4 regions of the Bacillus cereus group sp. RP43 genome follow, and region 2 is predicted to be linked to each of the others. Evidence: riboswitches for the same ligand, from Rfam matches in the RefSeq annotation. Region 2 holds a riboswitch; each other region holds the start of a gene.

Region 1 (3,158 bases), on a different contig from region 2:
ACTCAGCTGATATATACAAAGTAATTCCTATAAATAAGAGTGTCACATACCATATTATTCTACTTTTCACATTTTGCATTTTTAGCTCTCCCTTATTCTTCTTCAAAAATATTTTCCCTGGTCCAACTTGAAAGTTAAGAAATTCTCCACTGTGCAGATCATATTCTAATTGAATTTTGATTCCAGCTGTTTGGGCACACCCTCCAGAGCCTGGATATACATTCTCTAAAGCATTTGGCACTTGAAATACGGTGGCATCTAGGATATGGACTCGTTGAAAATAAGAGAAGAAATGGTTAGAAATTTGTGTTTGTTCACATATCTTTTGTTCTAACAGTAAAGAAAAAATATGTTTTAAAAACAAAACTGCTTTAGCATTTAAACGTTTATTTAAGCCCTCAGGGCTAAGTAAAGTGCCTGTCGCTGCATGAAGCCTACTACATAATCGAACCAAGGAATCACTTGCCACCCGTTGACTAATCCAAATGCAAATAGCAGCTAAGTTTGATCCAGAAAACTTACGTTTTCGCTTTATAAATCCTATTCCACTTGCAAGTTCTTCTAAGAATACAGGTGTAACATATCGTTGTAATTCTTCTGCAAATGGTAGTAATTCATCTTGAATCGAGAGATTCATAAGAAAACATCATCCTTTCTAATTTAGCTTGTTTAGAAAGGATAACGCTTTTTGATATTTGAGGGTATTAAAATCTCCTGAGTTGATGGTTATGTATGGTGACCCCATAGCCAAAGAAGTAAGAAGATATTTAGAAGTGCATCAAATTTTGAGGAAGTGCTTGTGAACCGTATCATAAATAAATGAGGTTTTGTATGTTCGATTTTTAAATAATACCCAAGAAGGAGTGGGTTGCAGTTATAGTAATACTCTATTTTTGTATTTCTATAATAGATAATTTTTTAAAAAAACAGAATTATCTTGACAGTTATTGAATGGATTGATAAGGTTATAAAAAAATATTTCTTATCCAGAGAGGTGGAGGGACTGGCCTTATGAAACCTCAGCAACAGGTCTGCTTAAGTAGACACTGTGCTAATTCCAGCGGGTGATAATCCTGATAGATGAGAGCTTCCGTTTTTATTTGTCAGTAGCGCCCTCTTTTTTAGAGTGCGTTTTTGTTTTTTCTGGATAGTAACTAAAGGAGAGTAGAAATGGAGAACAAAAATGGGCAAGAATTTCAAAGGAAAATGCAAGCACGTCATTTAGTCATGCTATCACTTGGTGGGGTGATTGGAACTGGCTTATTCTTAAGCCCGGGTTACACTATTCAACAAGCTGGCCCATTTGGAACAATTCTATCCTATCTGATTGGTGCGCTAGTGGTTTATCTAGTTATGCTATGTTTAGGAGAGCTTTCCGTACATATGCCTGAAACGGGTGCATTTCATAGTTATGCAGTTAAATACATTGGACCGGGTACAGGGTATACAGTAGCCTGGTTGTATTGGTTAACTTGGACTGTTGCTTTAGGTTCTGAATTTACAGCCGCAGGATTACTTATGAAGCGATGGTTTCCATCGGTTAATGTTTGGGTATGGAGTGCTCTTTTTGCCATTTTGATCTTTGTATTAAATGTCCTGACTGTTAAATTTTTCGCCGAATCCGAATTTTGGTTTTCATCGATAAAGGTTATAGCTATTGTGTTTTTTATTGTTTTAGGAGTAGCGGCAATGCTAGGGTTTCTTCCGATGACTCATTCAAAAGCAGCACCATTCTTTTCTAATTTTACAAGTGGAGGTTTATTTCCTCATGGTGCTACGGCCATTATGATGACCATGCTTGCGGTTAATTTTGCTTTTTCGGGAACAGAATTAATAGGCATTGCAGCTGGAGAAACAGCGAACCCGGAAAAAATGATACCGAAGGCCATTCGAACTACTCTGTGGAGATTGATTATCTTTTTTGTAGGAACAATTGTTGTTTTATCTGCGTTATTGCCTATTTCCGATGCAGGGGTATTAGAGAGCCCTTTTGTTGCAGTTCTAGAACGAATTGGGGTGCCATATTCAGCTGACATAATGAATTTCGTTATCTTAACAGCCATTTTATCTGCGGCAAACTCAGGCCTTTATGCCTCTTCTAGAATGCTTTGGTCGCTTGCTAATAAGAATACGATATCCCCGATTTTTGGGAAAATGACGAAGCAAGGTGTTCCAATCAACGCCGTCATTTTCAGCATGGTGGGTGGAGCTTTGGCTTTGCTCTCAAGTATTGTGGCACCAGATACTGTCTATATCGTACTTGTTTCCATTTCCGGTCTAGCAGTAGTTATAGTTTGGATGAGTATTAGTGCTTCCCAGTTCCTATTTCGCAGACAATTTTTGAAAGAAGGAAATTCTGAAAAGGACTTGATTTATCGCACACCACTATATCCATTAGTACCAATTGCTTCTTTTATCCTGTGTCTGGCATCGTGTATTGGAATTGCATTCGATCCAACACAGAGAATTGCCTTATATTGTGGCATACCGTTTATTTTGTTTTGCTATGGAAGTTATTATCTAACAAAAAATCTAAAAAAGAGGGGCGTAGATTATGTCGAACAAAATCAACCCAATTGATGATATTTTATCCCAACATTCCATTATGCTTCTTGACGGAGCATTAGCTACAGAATTGGAGGCGCATGGATGTAATTTGGACGATCCCCTTTGGTCGGCAAGTGTGTTACTAGAAAATCCGGAACTAATTTATCAGGTTCATTCAGACTATTTTCGTGCTGGAGCGGACTGTGCCATAACAGCAAGCTATCAAGCTACTATTAGTGGTTTTTCCGCGCGTGGAATACAAGAACAGGAAGCTTTGGAATTAATTAAGAAAACGGTGTTACTTGCAAGAAGGGCAAGAGATGATTTTTGGAAGGAAAATAAGCAAACGAATAGGCCTAAACCATTGGTTGTTGCATCAGTTGGGCCGTACGGGGCTTACCTTGCAGATGGTTCAGAGTATGTAGGCAACTATGGTGTGACAGATAAAACATTAGCAGACTTTCACCGTTCGAGAATGTCTGCGTTAATCGAAGCAGGTGCAGATCTATTGGCATTTGAAACGATCCCTTCCCTGCAAGAAGCAAGAGTATTAGATACATTATTGCGTGAGTTTCCAGAAACATATGCGTGGCTTTCCTTTTCGCTAAAAA
Region 2 (3,158 bases):
TTTACGGATAGACCACGTATTTATGTTTTCTCCAGCGAATGTAATTCTCCCATTTTTTGTTTTATTTATTCCTATTAGACTATGAGCTAGTGTCGATTTACCTGCTCCATTATGACCCAATAACGCTACTATTTCACCTTCTCTTATTGAAAGGTTTATATCTTCTAATGCTGTATGTTTGTTATTATACGAAAATGATAAATTTTCTATTTGACATACTTCTCTATTTTTATGTGTGTCTTCAAATGAAACTTGTTTCTGCATCCAATTCTTCATTACGCTATTAACTTTTTCATTACAGAGATTTTCAATTGGGAACAACAGGTTATTGTTATTGACAAAATTTAATTTCTTTAGAACTTCTATATAAATAGGTTCTCTTAGCCCGATATTTGGTAATATATTAGATGCTAATATTTTATCCGGTGAACCCATCGCAACAATTTCTCCTTCATCGATTAAAATAATTTTGTCTAAATCAAGGTTTAAAATTTCTTCTATTCGATGTTCAATAATTACAATTGTTTTATTATATTTCTCATGAATATCTTTAATGAGTTCTATAGTATTCAAACTACTTGCTGGATCTAAGTTAGCTAACGGTTCATCAAATAATAATATATCTGCATTTGTCGTTAGTAAACCTGCAAGAGAGACTGTCTGTTTTTGCCCTCCTGATAATTCATGAGGACTTTGTGCATGAAAATTCTGCATGTTTACTTTTTTTAAAGAATCATTAACAATTTTTTTCATTTCATTTTGATTTACACATTCGTTTTCTAATGAAAATGCTACATCTTCTTCGACAGTAAGACCAATAAATTGTGAATCTTGATCTTGTAATATTGTTCCTACATGTTTACTCTGTTCAAAAATACTTCCCTCTCTCGGATCCTTTCCAGCTATTAAAATATTACCAGTACTAATCCCTTCGTAAGAAAATGGGATTAGCCCATTAATACAATGAGCTAATGTTGACTTACCTGAACCACTTCTTCCAGCTATTAGTACCTTTTCCCCAGGATATATATGAAATGTAATTTCTTTTAAAGTAGGCTGTGCGGCATGCCCATATTGAAAGGTAAATTGTTCAAAAGATATAATTGGTTGCATGTATACATCCCTACTTTTCAATTTTTAAATGTGTATGTTTCTTATTTGCTTTAGCTAGACCAATCGTGATTGGTAATCCAAGAACTAAAAATACGATAATGTCTGAAATGGTTGCTCCTAGTACTTGTATAACGATTTTGTCAAACGGTTCTCCCATCACAATAATATCGAATGCACCCGCAAATATAATGGCAATGACAATTCCAACTAACCCCGCTATTGCAAAATAAGAAATATCACGGTTATTATACGCTCCATTTTTTACACTGAAACCAGTTCTTTTTTGTATAAGACCCATTGAAAATCCGATAATCCCCGAACTAAACACCCATCCCCACCAAATACCCCAACCAGCGATTGTATCTGTAACGGTATGGCCAATAAGCCCTATTAATAGTCCTGCTACTGGGCCAAATAACGCACCAAAAACTGTTAATATAGCCAATGCTGGTTTAATAAATGTATTGGGTGCGATAGAAAATCCCCAAAGCCCTAATATCCCGTATAAAGCTGCTCCAATTCCGATTGCTACTACTAGTTTTGTCGTTAATTTGTTCATTACAATTCTCCTCTCCTATTATCCCGCTTTTAATACTCTATATTTATTTTGAAAATGAATTATGCATCGACACTTCCTTTCTATACAACAAAAAATGACCCCTTAAATTAAGAGGTCATTTTCTTTCACGTACAAGAATCCTCTTATCTTTCAAAAGACATATAAATGTCCTCTGCGGAATTAGCACCTTCCTATGCATTTACATAGGGGTTGCTGAGGCTTCGTAGGGCCGTTCCCTCTACCTCTCTGGATAAGTATGTATTTGTAATCTGTATTATGGCACTAACAATTAAAAAATTCAACACTTTGCTTAATTTTTTTATTTTTCTATAAATAGTTCACTTAAATCATTGTATTCTTATCGGAATTATGAAATAATGAATTCAAAATTGTTACGGGAGGAATACATGATGAAAGTTATTGGCCTAATTGGCGGACTAAGTTGGGAATCAACATCGTTATACTATAAACATATAAATACACTAACCCTCTCTCAATATGAACAAAATGCGAAGCTTGTTTTATATAGCATGGACTTTGGTGAGGTAACTACATTATTACAAAATCATCAATATGAAGAAGTGAAAAATGAGTTAGTCACAGTAGCCAAAAAGGTAGAAAACTCTGGGGCTGAATGTTTACTAATGTGTTCTAATACTGTACATCTATTTGCTGAGGAAGTAGAACAAGCAATATCAATCCCACTTCTTCATATCGGTGATGTAAGTGCTAAAGAAATGGTAGAACAGAATATAAAACGTATCGGACTATTAGGAACAAAACAAACGATGGAACAAGATTTCTATACATCACGACTAGCAAAATATAACATTGAGACAATTATCCCAAATGACGAAGAAAGAACTTTTATCCATCACGTCATATTAAACGAATTAAGTAGAGGCATTATTTCAGAAACTTCAAGAGAGAAACTAATACAAATTACCAATTCATTAATTCAAAACGGTGCGGAAGGTATATTACTAGGCTGTACTGAAATACCATTGCTTATTTCCCAAAATGACCTTACTGTTCCTGTTTTTGATACTGCTTTTTTACATGCAAATACTGCTGTACAATTTGCTGGATAATAATATAAAAGCATAAAGGTAGATCCTCTATGCTTTTATATTGTCCGGACTATTTATTTAAAAGAGCATCAATAACTGCAATGGCTCTTTTGGAACCACCACACTCTAAAAAACTTTCATTCAGTTTTCGAATGCCATGTTTATACTTTTTATTTGAAAGAACGTCTGTTACCGCCTCTTTTAAAGTTTGCTCATTAACATGCTCTTTCAATAATCTATGTGCTGCCTCAAGCTCAGTTAATCTTTGCGCTATCATAGGTTGATCTTTATCATGCGGTATTATCACAAATGGGACATTGTAATAAATTGCATCGTGCACACTATTCATTCCACCATGTGTAATAAAAACATCTGCTTCACTTAATATTTCTGATTGAGGTACGTAAGGGGCTATA
Region 3 (3,158 bases), 2.2 Mb from region 2:
TGCCAGAAGGTGGAGATATTCAGATTCGCGCATATGAAAAAGCTGGAGAGAACTTGTGTATTTCTGTTGAAGATCAAGGTTTTGGGATAGAAAATGAGGAAATAGAAAAAATCGGAAAAGCTTTTTATACAACAAAAGAGAATGGTACAGGTCTTGGATTAATGATTACATATAAAATTATTGAGGAACATCAAGGGAGTATCGCGATTCAAAGTAGCATGGGCGTAGGAACGAAAGTGGAAATTTATTTACCAGCAGTGTAGTACATTAGAAGAAACTATTTTTCAGAAAAGTGTTCTTGTTGTGTAAATATAAACATTTTATAAAATGTTTCAAGAAGGGTTTTTTTTATAAAACACTTCGTTTATAATGGAGGAAAATATCGACATAGAGCTTGTAGCTCGTGTAACGGTTCGGTAGTGTTATGAAAAGAAAAGAAGGGGTGCACGCGCATCCTTTTTTCTATGCAGATATGATGAAAGGGGTGGTATGATGGAATTAACATTAAATTCGACTGTATGTTTACACACGATTCAATTTCGAAAAGAGCAAAAGAACTATATTGTAAAAGATACGATTACAGGAGAGACATATGAAATGCCGCCACTTTGGATTGATGCACTGGCAATGATGCGTGACGGTTTTTTATTGGGAGAAATTGAGGAGAAATTAAAAGAAGAGTATCCGGCCGAAGAAGTAAATATGGTAGCATTTACGAGGCAACTGTTAGAGCTAGAACTTGTCGAAATGGTAGATGGAGAAGAGATAGCTTGTACAAAGAAGAAAGATAAAGATTATTTAGCTTGGGTACGCCCAAGGGTGGAACAATTCTTTCTTAACTTAAATAAAAAATATAAAAGCAAAGGTCAAAAGTGATCTTTGCTTTTTTTGTAGACCATGTTTAAAAAATAACAGCGAATGCCCTTGCGAAAGCACCGTCACTATTTTTAATTTTTAAAGGTGCTGCTGAGAAAAAGAATCGTTTCGCTTTAATGGCATCTAGATTTGTTAAATTTTCAATTAAATAAATATTATTCCCTAGTAATATGTGATGAATCGGTGATGTTTCTGTCGTTACCTCATCAGGAGAAATAAAATCTAAACCGACAGATTTTACTTTTAATTGAACTAGTTCTTCAGCTAATTCTTCGGAAAGATAAAACGCTTCTTTCTCATAAGCTTCGGTATTCCATTTATTAGATAGATTGGAATGGAAAATGACAATATCGCCTTCTTTTATGTCGACAGTATGTAATACTTCCTTAGGTAATTTTCGCTCTTGAACATGAGTCACATCGATAAGAACAGCTTCGCCTACAAATTGATTTAGGGGTAATTGATCAATAGTGGTTGCGCCTGAAATGAAATGAGCAGGAGCATCACAATGCGTACCAACATGAACGACAGAATGAAAATTCGTAACTTGATAACCTGATTCTTCAACGCTTGTAATGGCTTCTAGTTGAATTTTTGGTGTTCCAGGAAATTGAGACATATTATTTTCAAACGTTTGTGATAGATCAATTACTTTCATTTTACATACCTCCAATATATTTTTTAAAAATAATAAAAAGCCCTTCCTTCATAATCAAGAAAGATGAGCTTTACATACTAGTTGAGTTTTATCTTCCAAAATGCAATGCATTTTGCAGGAATTAGCACCTATTCAGTTTGCATAAACTGAGGTTGCTGGGCTTCAAAGGGCCGGTCCCTCTGCCTCTCTTGATAAAGGTTTATTCAGTTTTAAATTCGGAATATTCGAGATATTTAGATTGTAATTCATTTCCTTTTTTCGTGCAATACAAAATAGGTATTCACCCAAATAAAGGTTCTCGCATATTGTAGCTTATGTAAGTAGAATGCTGCGAAGGGGTGGGTGCAGTGACAGGTAATGTATTGAACTATTTTGCTGGTGGAAATACAGCTAGGGGATTTTATAGCTTGTATGAAGAGAGTTTAAAAGGGCTAGATAGGTTATTTATTTTAAAAGGCGGTCCAGGAACAGGGAAGTCTTCTTTAATAAAAGCAATTGGGCGTGAATGGACTGGAAAAGGATATGATATTGAATTTTTACATTGTTCTTCTGATAATAAGTCAGTTGACGGTGTAATTATTCCGAAGCTAAATGTAGGAATTGTCGATGGGACATCGCCACACGTTATAGAGCCGAAAATGCCTGGAGTTGTAGAGGAGTATATAAATTTAGGCGTTGCTTGGGACTCAGATAAATTAAGAAAGAAAAAATTAGAGATTGAACGATTTGTTTCAGAAGCAAGTAAAGCCTTTCAAGCAGCTTACGGGTGTTTTAAAGAGGCTCTAGTTATACATGATGAGTGGGAGAAAATATATATTAATAACATTGATTTTAATAAAGCAAACGAATTAACAAATCAGCTTATACAGAAATTGTTTGCAGATAAAGGCGGGAAGAAATCAATTGTGAAACATCGTTTCTTAGGGGCTGCTACACCGAAGGGAGCAGTTGATTTCGTTCCTAATTTGACAGAAGGGCTTCCGCATCGCTATTTTATAAAAGGTCGCCCAGGTTCTGGAAAATCAACGATGCTTAAAAAATTAGCTAAGGCAGCAGAAGAAAAAGGTTTTGAAGTAGAAGTGTATCATTGTGGATTTGACCCAAATAGTCTCGATATGATTATCGTAAGGGAATTAGGATTTGCAATTTTTGATAGCACAGCACCGCATGAATACTTCCCAAGCCGTGAGGGGGATGAGATTATCGATATGTATGATCTCATTGTTGCACCAGGGACAGATGAGAAGTATGCTACGGAAATTCGCGACGTTTCAATTCAGTATAAAACAAAAATGAATGAGGCGATGTCTTTCTTAGCAAAGGCAAAATCAGTTCGTGATAAATTAGAACGAATTTATATTGCCGCTATGGATTTTTCAAAAGTTGATGCATATAAAGAAGAAATCCAAAAAGAGATTGAACGAATTGCAGTTACTGTAATTGAAAAGAAAAAATAGGTATTTTGTTAGGCTGTCGGGAACTTTCTGACAGCTATTTTAGTATGTAGTAAAATTAGTCTTATATTTGTCGAATTTCCAGGGAAATGATCAAAAAATGGGGAGGGTATGAAATGAGAGAGAAAATTGAGTTGGAACTAGAAAGAATTGAAAAAGAGAATGATGTG
Region 4 (3,158 bases), 2.1 Mb from region 2:
TCCAAGAAGAATCTTTGTGAATGGGATTAATAAAATAATTAAAATGATGAACGGTATAGAACGGAAAATGTTTACGAACGCTCCAATCACCGTATTAATCGCTTTATTTTCCCATAAATTATCTTTCGCTGTCATAAAGAGTAATAGTCCTAAAATAAGTCCTAAAACAAATGTGGCAAGTGCTGCGATTGCCGTCATATATAACGTTTCACCAGTTGCTTCTAACATTTGATTCCAATCAACATTTGCGATTAACTTATCCATGTGCAATCACCTCCAGCTCTACTTGATCTTGATGAATTCCTTCTATTGCTTGCTGGATCGCTGTTTCTTCACCATTTAAATGAACGACTAAACTTCCGTAAGAACCGTTATTCGTTTGTGCGATATTTCCTTGCAAAATGCTAACTTCTATATCACTGCGTTGCATTAATCTTTGAAGTACCGGTCTTTCTACAGCCTCACCGACAAACTGCAAGCGAATTACTTTTCCATCTGGGTATTTTTCAATTAAACTTTCAATCGTTTCATTTGTATCTTCAGAATCCGTTAACTGCTGTACAAAGCGTTTCGTAATGTCTTGCTGTGGATTACGGAATACGTCAAGTACTGGACCCGTTTCTACAATCTTCCCTTTCTCCATTACCGCCACTCGATTACAAATTTTTCGAATAACGTGCATCTCATGTGTAATCAATACAATTGTTAAACCGAGACGCTTATTAATATCTAATAGTAAATCTAAAATTTGATCTGTCGTTTCCGGATCAAGTGCTGACGTTGCTTCGTCACATAAAAGTACTTGTGGATTATTTGCTAACGCTCTTGCAATCCCGACGCGCTGCTTTTGTCCACCACTTAGCTGAGATGGGTACGCGTCTCCTCTTCCTTCTAATCCAACAAGATGAATTAACTCATCGACACGTTTTCTTCTCTCCGCCTTATCGACACCTGCAATTTCAAGTGGGAATGCGATATTTTCACGCACAGTTCGTGACCAAAGTAAGTTGAAATGCTGAAAAATCATTCCAATTTCTTGTCTTGCCTTACGAAGTTCATTTCCAGTAATCGCTGAAATGACACGATTTGCAATTGTAATTTGGCCAGAAGTTGGTTTCTCTAATTGATTAAACAATCTGATTAAAGAACTTTTCCCAGCGCCACTATATCCGATAACACCAAATATTTCGCCTTTCTCTATTTGTAAGTTGGCGTTATCTACAGCAGTGACATCACCGCTTTTTGCCTTATATATTTTCTTTACATTCTCTAATAGAATCATGGTGTATCACCCCTTTTTTGTTTAAAAAGCGTAAGCGGCTCGTTTAGAATGTGAAGTGGATGGAGCTTCTGACGTAGAGGTGCTTTTTGCCTCATAGGAAGAAGCGAAGCCATCGAACATTCTAGCCGCTGGAGCTGGATTTCTTGAAAATTTTGGATAGACTCCGCATTTTTTTATTTTTGATGCGTGTAGTCCATCGTTATAGCTCCTCTTATTATTTGAATGTCCTCCGCATTCAAACAACAAAAAACCTTTCCGCTTCTAGAGAAGCAGAAAGGTTTATATGCGTATATAACAACACTATCCCTCTCTCTCATCTCTCAAAGCATTTGCTTTGCAGGAATTGGCACCATTTCAACATAAGTTGACGGTTGCCGGGCTTCACAGGGCACAGTCCCTCCACCTCTCTTAATAAGAGAAATCAGATTAAATTTTCGTCTGATTTATAATTTATGAAATTGTCTATATTTTATGAATTGAATTGTATCAATATCCACACGCCGTGTCAACAGAAATTTTCGCAAAAAAAGAAACTTCAGAATTTTAAGCCCCGACTGACATCGGTTTACATATATGAAACATCGATTCAACTAATAACATCGTTCGATAAGTTCCAGAATATTGTACCCGTCCATCACTCATTAACGTTTGCAACCTCATATTTCCAGTCACTAATTTTTGTACATCCTCTTCCTCTAAACAAACGATTTGTTCCGTTCCTCTCGCCTCTTTCAAAAGTTCTATATAATCTCTTGAAATTTGTAACGAGCAGCTTTCATCTCCAAAACGAAAATTAACAGTTCTTTCCCCTTGCCTTAAAAGCGGTTCTAAATGATATTGACCATTAGCGTAATTTACAAATGATTGAAGCAAAGAATATAATTTCATCCTAAACCACATCCCTCATATCACTTTCTATTACATACCATTCCCTCTTATTAAAGAGCAATCCTGTTACTTTCGCTCGACAAATACTGTATCTATCACGCATGTCGACATATTTCCCAAGAAATATGTCGAGGCGGCAAAAACTTTGCCGCCTACTTTAATTCCGTATATAAATATTCAACCGAATGAAATGCATATATTTTCTTCGTCAGTGTCCCATTTTCAAAAATAAGTAAACACGGTACACTTTCTATCCCATACTCTTTCGCTAAATGCGGGGCATAATTCAAATCTAACATTCCAATTTTTAAATCTTCAATCGTCATCTCAACGACCGTCAACATCTTCTTTGCTAATTGGCATGTTCCACACATTGGTGTATACACATATAACACTGTTTTTTCTTCATTTCCTATTAGGGCTGTAGCTTCGGCACCTGTCCAATCAATCACTTCTATCATTCCTTACCGTAAATATTCTGTATAAACGTCAATGTCAGCTCCCCATAATACATTTGCTAAATGTGAAGAAGGTGCAGTCGCCACCTCGCGATACGAGCGATCAATATAAATATGCTCTGCTTGCGGAAATTCTTTTCGGAATTGTTTCCTTAACTTTTCTCCTGCATCATCAGCATCCACTAGCACATATACGTCCTTATCAAAAAACTGATCAATGAGCTCATCCATTTTCGACAAACCAATTGTACCATTTGTACAAACAATTTCCACTGGTTCACGAATAATAGATTCAATCTTTCTTCTATCCGATTTACCTTCTACAATAATGACTTTTTCCACATAAATCATACGTCATCACCCGATCACCATATACTATACAACCTTTAACTTAGTATATAGTATATTCGTTATTTTCATGTTGTTTCCTGTTTATTTTTACAAAAGAAAAGCACAAGCGGCTCGCTCAGATTGTGAGGGGGATGGAGCTTCTGACATAGAGGCGCTTTTTGCCTCTCTGGAAGACGCGA

What was found. A riboswitch is a leader RNA that binds a small molecule or an ion and turns the genes downstream of it on or off. The one in region 2 is predicted to bind S-adenosylmethionine.
Region 1: it holds a riboswitch for S-adenosylmethionine, as region 2 does, so the genes downstream of both, mmuP (S-methylmethionine permease) here and QCI75_RS13730 (ECF-type riboflavin transporter substrate-binding protein) in region 2, are expected to answer to the same signal.
Region 3: it holds a riboswitch for S-adenosylmethionine, as region 2 does, so the genes downstream of both, QCI75_RS24750 (cyclase family protein) here and QCI75_RS13730 (ECF-type riboflavin transporter substrate-binding protein) in region 2, are expected to answer to the same signal.
Region 4: it holds a riboswitch for S-adenosylmethionine, as region 2 does, so the genes downstream of both, QCI75_RS02370 (methionine ABC transporter ATP-binding protein) here and QCI75_RS13730 (ECF-type riboflavin transporter substrate-binding protein) in region 2, are expected to answer to the same signal.

What each region holds. Positions count from the first base shown of each region.
Region 1 is NZ_JARVHQ010000002.1:341,984-345,141, forward strand. It holds partial or broken gene QCI75_RS28390 (IS4 family transposase) at 113-637, opposite strand; SAM riboswitch class I at 980-1,087, shown strand; gene mmuP (S-methylmethionine permease) at 1,171-2,580, shown strand; gene mmuM (homocysteine S-methyltransferase) at 2,555-3,158, shown strand, end outside.
Region 2 is NZ_JARVHQ010000001.1:2,590,764-2,593,921, reverse strand. It holds gene QCI75_RS13735 (energy-coupling factor transporter ATPase) at 1-1,113, opposite strand, end outside; gene QCI75_RS13730 (ECF-type riboflavin transporter substrate-binding protein) at 1,124-1,672, opposite strand; SAM riboswitch class I at 1,813-1,929, opposite strand; gene QCI75_RS13725 (aspartate/glutamate racemase family protein) at 2,080-2,763, shown strand; gene QCI75_RS13720 (macrolide family glycosyltransferase) at 2,813-3,158, opposite strand, start outside.
Region 3 is NZ_JARVHQ010000001.1:4,767,798-4,770,955, reverse strand. It holds gene QCI75_RS24760 (ATP-binding protein) at 1-263, shown strand, start outside; gene QCI75_RS24755 (hypothetical protein) at 493-876, shown strand; gene QCI75_RS24750 (cyclase family protein) at 902-1,534, opposite strand; SAM riboswitch class I at 1,620-1,732, opposite strand; gene QCI75_RS24745 (PRK06851 family protein) at 1,882-2,991, shown strand; gene QCI75_RS24740 (nucleotidyltransferase domain-containing protein) at 3,105-3,158, shown strand, end outside.
Region 4 is NZ_JARVHQ010000001.1:475,622-478,779, reverse strand. It holds gene QCI75_RS02375 (methionine ABC transporter permease) at 1-264, opposite strand, end outside; gene QCI75_RS02370 (methionine ABC transporter ATP-binding protein) at 257-1,282, opposite strand; SAM riboswitch class I at 1,593-1,700, opposite strand; gene QCI75_RS02365 (hypothetical protein) at 1,826-2,170, opposite strand; gene QCI75_RS02360 (thioredoxin family protein) at 2,323-2,631, opposite strand; gene QCI75_RS02355 (toprim domain-containing protein) at 2,635-2,979, opposite strand.